Regions from separate parts of the Ideonella sp. BN130291 genome, predicted to be linked through region 2. Evidence: riboswitches for the same ligand, from Rfam matches in the RefSeq annotation. Region 2 holds a riboswitch; the other holds the start of a gene.
The links. Region 2 has a riboswitch for glycine ahead of gcvT (glycine cleavage system aminomethyltransferase GcvT). Riboswitches for the same ligand answer to the same signal wherever they lie in the genome.
Positions count from the first base shown of each region.

Region 1: linked by a shared signal. The riboswitch ahead of VPH43_RS14110 (D-amino acid dehydrogenase) and the one ahead of gcvT (glycine cleavage system aminomethyltransferase GcvT) in region 2 are both predicted to bind glycine.

Region 1 covers NZ_JAZARE010000006.1:101,591-104,994, forward strand. Annotated here, with positions in the region: gene VPH43_RS14105 (class I SAM-dependent methyltransferase) at 1-561, shown strand, start outside; gene VPH43_RS14110 (D-amino acid dehydrogenase) at 784-2,058, opposite strand; glycine riboswitch at 2,212-2,310, opposite strand; gene VPH43_RS14115 (hypothetical protein) at 2,519-3,256, shown strand; gene creD (cell envelope integrity protein CreD) at 3,395-3,404, opposite strand, start outside.
Region 2 covers NZ_JAZARE010000010.1:231,521-234,924, forward strand. Annotated here, with positions in the region: gene VPH43_RS21305 (M14 family metallopeptidase) at 1-1,172, opposite strand, end outside; glycine riboswitch at 1,311-1,399, shown strand; glycine riboswitch at 1,411-1,524, shown strand; gene gcvT (glycine cleavage system aminomethyltransferase GcvT) at 1,573-2,694, shown strand; gene gcvH (glycine cleavage system protein GcvH) at 2,733-3,107, shown strand; gene gcvP (aminomethyl-transferring glycine dehydrogenase) at 3,193-3,404, shown strand, end outside.

The DNA of each region.
Region 1 (3,404 bases), on a different contig from region 2:
TGCGAGGTGATCGGGATCGACCTGAACCCGAACTTCGACGCCGCAGCGCGGCAGCAGGTGGACTTGCGGGTGGCCGACGCCTGCTCGCTGCCGTTTCCCGATGGCGCGTTCGACTACGTGTACTCGTACCATGCGCTGGAGCACATTCCGGACTGGCGCTGCGCGCTCAACGAGATGGACCGCGTGCTCACCGAAGGCGGGCACTACTGTGTCGGCACGCCCAACCGCAGCCGGCTCATCGGTTACATGGGGTCGGGCGCGCATTGGAAGAACAAGCTGCGCTGGAACGCCGCGGACTGGAAGATGCGGCTGCAAGGGCGCTTTCGCAACGAGTTCGGCGCACACGCGGGCTTTACAGCGTCGGAACTCGGCAGCGCCTTGAGCGAGGCGTTCGGCTCCCGGCCAGTGGACATCAGCGTGAGCTACTACGAGGCCATCTATCCCCGCCATGCCAGCACCGTCAAGCTGATCTCCCGGATGGAGCTCGGCCGTTTTGCCTGGCCGTCCGTCTACTTCATCGGCAACAAGCCGCCGGCCGGCAAGATCCCGTCCTTCGGGTAGACGGAGGCCCCGTGCGAACGCTCGCGCGGGCCCCCGCCGGCATCCGCCTTGCTGCTGAGCCAGGATGACAACGCCAGAGACCAGCCGCACCTGGCGGTGCGGACAGTGCAAGCTCTTCTACTTCCGCCCCTCGCCGGTGCCCCGACCGGCGCGCTGCCCGCGGTGCGAAAGCGAGGACATGCAACCGGTCGACCTCATGAAGAGCCGGTGAGGCCTTAGGCGTCAGTCCTGCGCGGCACCGGCCCATCGGGCAGGCACGCCGCGCCGGCGGCCGAGCGTGCTGGCCGCCTGCTCGACCGCGCCAGCCACCATGTCCGCCGTCACCGCGCACAGGGTCCAGCCGAGGTGCCCGTGCCCGGTGTTGTAGAAGACGTTGGCCTGCCGGCCGCGGCCGACGCGGGGCATCATGTCCGGCATCATCGGCCGCAGGCCCGCCCACGGCACCACCTGGCGCGTGCTCACCTGCGGGAAGCACAGGTTCACCCAGTCGACCAGCGGGCGGATGCGGTCGGCGCGGATGTCGCGGTTGGCGCCGTTGAATTCCGCCGTGCCCGCGACGCGGAAGCGGTCCGCGCCCAGCCGGCTGGTCACCAGCTTGGTGGCATCGTCCAGCAGGCTGACGGTGGGCGCGCCCTGCTGGCTGGCCGCATCGGCCAGGTGCACCGTGATGGAGTAGCCCTTGACCGGGTAGATGTTCACGCGATCGCCCAGCTGCGAAGCAAACGCCCGGCTGGCAATGCCGGCGCACACCAGCACCGCGTCGAAACTGCTCTGCGCGCGTTCGCCACCGGTGTCGTAGCTCACAGTCGCGCGGGTGCCGTCGCTGCCCAGCCGGCGCACGGCGGCGCCATACAGCGTGCGCACGCCCCGTCGCTGCGCGGCGGCGGCCAGCCCGACGGTGAACTTGTGGATGTCACCCGTGGCGTCGCTCTCGGTGTAATAGCCACCGTGGAAGCTGCCGGCCAGCGTGGGCTCGATCTGCCGCATCTCGGCCGGTGTGACGGCCCGGCGCTCCAGCCCGCCCGCGGCCAGCAGCCGGGACACCTCGCCCGCATGCTCGAAGCCCTGGCGGTCACGGTAGATGTGCAGGATGCCCTCGCGCCGCAGGTCGAAGGCTATGCCCTCGGCCTGCGCCCAGGCGAACAGGTGCTCGCGCGCCGCGACCGCCATGCGAGCGGTGGCGATGGTGTTGCGGCGGTAGTGCGGAATGCTGGCGACGAACTCCGCGAACCAGCTCAGCTTGTGCCAGCTGGGGCGTGGGCTCAGCAGCAGCGGCGCGTCGCTGCGCAGCATCCACTTCAGGCCCTTGAGCAGCGTGGCGGGATGGGTCCACACCTCGGCGTTGGATGCCGACAGCTGGCCGCCATTGGCGAAGGACGTTTCCATCGCCGGATAGCGGTGCCGCTCGAACAGCGTGACCGAAAAGCCCCGCAGGGCGAGTGCATAGGCAGAGGTGACGCCGGTGATGCCACCGCCGATGACCGCGATCGATTTCATGCAAGGTCTCCAAACGTCAAAGGTGGAGTGCGGCGGCACGACGCGCGCCGCACGCCCCCTCTGTTTGGAACCTGAGAGATTCGCGCCTGGCATGAGCCGGCGCTTGCTCCTGCGGTGGGCCGCATGACGAGTGCGGCCGCTCTTCAGAGATGCATGGACTGGCCGGTCCTTTTGCCTGAGAGTTTCCGGGGCGGTTGCTCCTTCGGCGCCACCAGGCGCAGTGCACCTGGCGATCTCTCCCGACCAATGGCGCGATGGTAGCGTGGCGCGTGCGCCCGGTCACCCTGGCGCTTGCAGGCTGTGCCACACCGGGTACGCCAATCGCTCCTGCTTCGGAGCACACCGGCCGGGCTGCAGGGTACGCCCCTTGCCCTGTCCTTCAGTGCTTCCAGCAATCCTGTGCGCCACGCCACCGCTGTCTGCAGCGATGACCTGGCGCACTCCACGAGAGGAGTCAGTGATGAAAGATCGCAGCAACGAGCGCGGTGTCCAGTCGGACAAGGAAAACCATGCAGTCGCCAAGGGCGCCGCGACCGGCGCGGTGGCCGGCGGGGTGGCGGGCGGCGCCATCACCGGGGCCCTGGCCGGGGGCGTCACCGGCCCGGTGGGTGCGGCCATCGGCGCCGTCGCCGGCGCCGTGGTGGGCGCTGTCGCCGGCAAGAGCTCCGACGACAAGGTGGCCGTGGGCTCTGACGTGACGAGCGACGACACCCTCGCCCGGACCGACGTCGACGACCGCGACACCGCCACCGGCGCCGTGACCGGCGGCGCGATGGGCGGTGTGGCCGGTGGTGCCATCGCGGGCAGCCTGGCGGGTGGCGTGACCGGCCCGGTGGGCGCAGCCATCGGTGCGGTGGCGGGCGCTGGCGCCGGCGCCTTGGCCGGCAAGGTGGGCCCCGATGCCGACCACGACACCTACTGGCGCGACAACTGGGTCAACCGGCCCTATGTGCAAAGCGGCGCCAGCTACGACGACTACGCTCCTGCCTATCGCCATGGCGTCGATGCACACAGCCGCTACCCCGGGCGTCAGTTCGACGAGATCGAGTCGGACCTCGGCCGGGACTGGCAGAGCTCGCGCGGCACTTCGTCGCTCGAGTGGGACCATGCCAAACATGCCTCGCGTGACGCCTGGCAGCGGGCCAAGGATGGCATCGAGCGCGCCATCCCCGGCGACTCGGACGGCGACGGGCGCTGACGAGACCGGCCGACACGCAAGACCCGGGACAAGCGCATCAGGCGCGAGCTGATGCCGTCGAAGCAGGTGGGGCGCCTTCCGGCGCCCCACCCCTTTTTTGCAGAACACATGCGGGCAGTTCGTGCTGCCCCGGCAGCGTCAGGCCGCC
Region 2 (3,404 bases):
CGCCACAGTTGCGGCCGGCTTTCGTCGTAGCGCGTCATCAGCGCGCCGGACACCTCCGACGGTGTGCGTGTGTACTCGTAGCCGCGGAACTCGACGATGCGCTGTTTCTCGCTCGCCTGGTAGTCCAGGGCCACGGGCTGCCCGGCCAGGTGCGCCGCGCGCTCGTCGGCCGCCTGCTGCAAGGCTCGCCACGCCTGGCCGTGGGCCGCCACCTGCGCCAGCACCGACACCACGGTGTTGCGCGTGATGCGCACGCGGGTGGGATAGTCCTTCCACGAATGTGCTTCCACCAGCATGGCGAAGCGGTTGCGCAGCAGGAAGTAGCCGGTGGAAAAACGCGGCGGCGACACGCTGTCTTCGAAGCCGGAGGCAGGATCGTCCTCGGTCACGAAGGACATGTAGAACGGCAAGGGCAACGAGCCCTGGCGCGCGAGGTCGCCGATCACCGCGTCGCGCAGCTGCCTGCCCGCATTGCGCAGCGCGGGGTCGCCCGCATGCACCGGCTCCACCTGGATGGACACGTCGTGTTCGAACTTCGCGCCGTCGGTGACATGGAGGTCGATCACCGCCAGCGGATCCCACTCGTTCACCAGGCGCAGCATGGCCTGCATCTCTGGCGAATCGGCCTTGGCGTAGTCGCGGTTCAGGTTGAAGTTCTGCGCGGTGGTGCGCCAGCCCATCTCCTTCGGGCCACGCTGGTTGGGCCGGTTCCAGGCGCCGAAGCGCTCATGGCCGTCGATGTTGAACACCGGCACGAACAGCAGCACCTGCCGGTCCAGCGCACCCGGCGCCGCTGCACCCTCCAGCACCTGGCGCAAAGCCAGGAAGCCCGCGTCCTTGCCGTCGATCTCGCCGGCATGGATGCCGCCCTGCACCAGCAGCACCGGCAGGCCGCGCCGTTGCGCCTCCTTGGCGGTCAGCGCGCCACTGCGCGAGGCCACCAGCGCCTTCATCGGCCGGCCTTCGGGCGTGTGGCCGAAGTCGATGCAGCGCACTGCCGCGGGGTAGGCACGCTGGAAGGCATCGCACAGCGCGATCACCTCTTCATAACGGCCGGTCTGCTGCCAGGCCGTGCGCTCGGCCAGCGTGGTCAACCCAGCGGGCGCCGCGGCCGCGGCGTTGAGCAAGGGCACCACACACAGGCCGGCAGGGAGCAGGGAGCGCAGTTTCATGGGCAAGCGTGGCCGGCGCCATGCCAGGCCACGGGCAGATGTTGGGAGGGCGGCAGCATAGAACCGATCCGGCAACGGCGCAGCCCGAATCCGGGCCGGCGAACGTGAGCACCCGTTTCAAAGGCGATCAGCTACACTGCCCGCTTGTCAGGAGAGAGCTTCACATGAAGCCGCCGAAGGCGCAGGGTCACCCCCGAACGCTCAGGCAAAAGGACTGGCAAGACGCTGCAGACTTGCGGCGTACCTCACTGGAGAGAGACGGGTTGCGAGCTCGTCCACCGAAGGGGCAAGCGGAACCACCGGCCACACCGGCTCCGTCAATCTCTCAGGTAAAGCGGACAGCGAGGGCATCCCCCACCTTCACCGGTGCAGGAATCGATGGCCCTCGGAGAACAACAGAATGTCCGCTGAAGAAAACCTGCTGAAGACCCCGCTCCATTCCCTGCACCTCGAACTCGGCGCCAAGATGGTGCCCTTTGCCGGCTACGACATGCCGGTGAGCTACCCCGCCGGCATCGTGGCCGAACACAAGCAGTGCCGCGAGTCCGCCGCGCTGTTCGACGTGTCGCACATGGGCCAGCTGCGCCTGATCGGCAACGAGGCCGCGGCCGCGCTGGAAACCCTGATGCCGGTGGACGTGGTGGACCTGCCCGTGGGCAAGCAGCGCTACGGCCTGTTCACCAACAGCAACGGCGGCATCCTCGACGACCTGATGATCACGCGGCGCGAGAACGACCTGTTCGTCATCGTCAACGCCGCCTGCAAGGACGCCGACACCCGGCATCTCATCACCCACATCGGCCACCGCTGCCAGATCGTGCCGCTGCCCGATCGCGCGCTGCTGGCGCTGCAGGGCCCCAAGGCGGTGGATGCGCTCGCGCGCATGAACCCGGGCGTGGCCAAGCTCACCTTCATGACCGGCGGCCACTTCGAGCTGGCCGGCGCCGACTGCTTCGTCACCCGCTCGGGCTACACCGGCGAGGACGGCTTCGAGATCTCGGTGCCTGATACCCATGCGATAGCGCTGGCGCGTGAGCTGCTCGCCGCCCCCGAGGTCAAGCCCGCCGGCCTGGGCGCACGCGACACGCTGCGCCTGGAAGCCGGGCTGTGCCTGTACGGCCACGACATCAACGAAACCACCACGCCGGTGGAAGCCGCGCTCACCTGGGCGATCCAGAAGGTGCGCCGCCCTGGTGGGGCGCGGGCTGGCCACTACCCCGGCGCAAGCGTCATCGAGGCGCAGCTCGCGGGCGGCGCCTCCAGCAAGCGCGTGGGCCTGGTGGGCCTGGAGCGCATGCCGGTGCGCGAAGGCGCGCAGATCTTCGATGCCCATGGCCACAAGCTCGGCCATGTGACCAGCGGCACGCTGGCGCCCGGCGTGAACCAGCCGATCGCGATGGCGTACCTGGCCGCCAACCACGCCCTGCCCAGCCACGAGGTGTACGCTGAGGTGCGCGGCAAGCGCTACCCGATGCGCGTGGCGCCCATGCCGTTTGCCCCCCACCGCTACCACCGCGGTTGAACCTTCCTTCTCCATCACGAACACGCCAGGAGCATCGAATGACGACCAAGTACACCGAAGAACACGAGTGGATCAACATCGAGGACCACGAAGCCGCGATCGTCGGCATCACCCACCATGCGCAGGACGCGCTGGGTGACGTGGTCTTCGTCGACCTGCCCGAAGTGGGCAAGAGCTACAAGAAGGGCGAGGTCGCCGGCGTCGTGGAATCGGTGAAGGCCGCGGCCGACCTGTACATGCCCTGCACCGGCGAAGTGGTGGAAGTGAACGAGGAGCTGCGCGCCAACCCGTCGCTGGCCAACACCGACCCGCTGGGCAATGGCTGGTTCTTCAAGGTGCATGTGACCAACATGGCCGAGTTCGACGAACTGATGGATCCGCCCGCGTACGACGCCCTGCTGAAGACCCTTTGATCCTCCCTTTCGGCATGCGGCCACCCGCCGCCTGCCGACGCCGGCGCCCACCGCGCCGTTTCTTTTTCTTCTGCCGCCACAAGCCATGCTGATGTCCGCCGTGAAGCCCCTGGGTGAACTCGAGAACTGTTCCGAATTCGTGGCGCGCCACATCGGGCCGGAGCAACGCGACGAACAGCACATGCTGAGCGTGATCGGCGCGGCCTCGCGCCGGGCGCTGATCGACGCCATCGTGCCGCAGGCCATCAAGCGGGCGCAGGGCATGCAGCTGCCCGCGCCGCTCACCGAAGCGCAGGC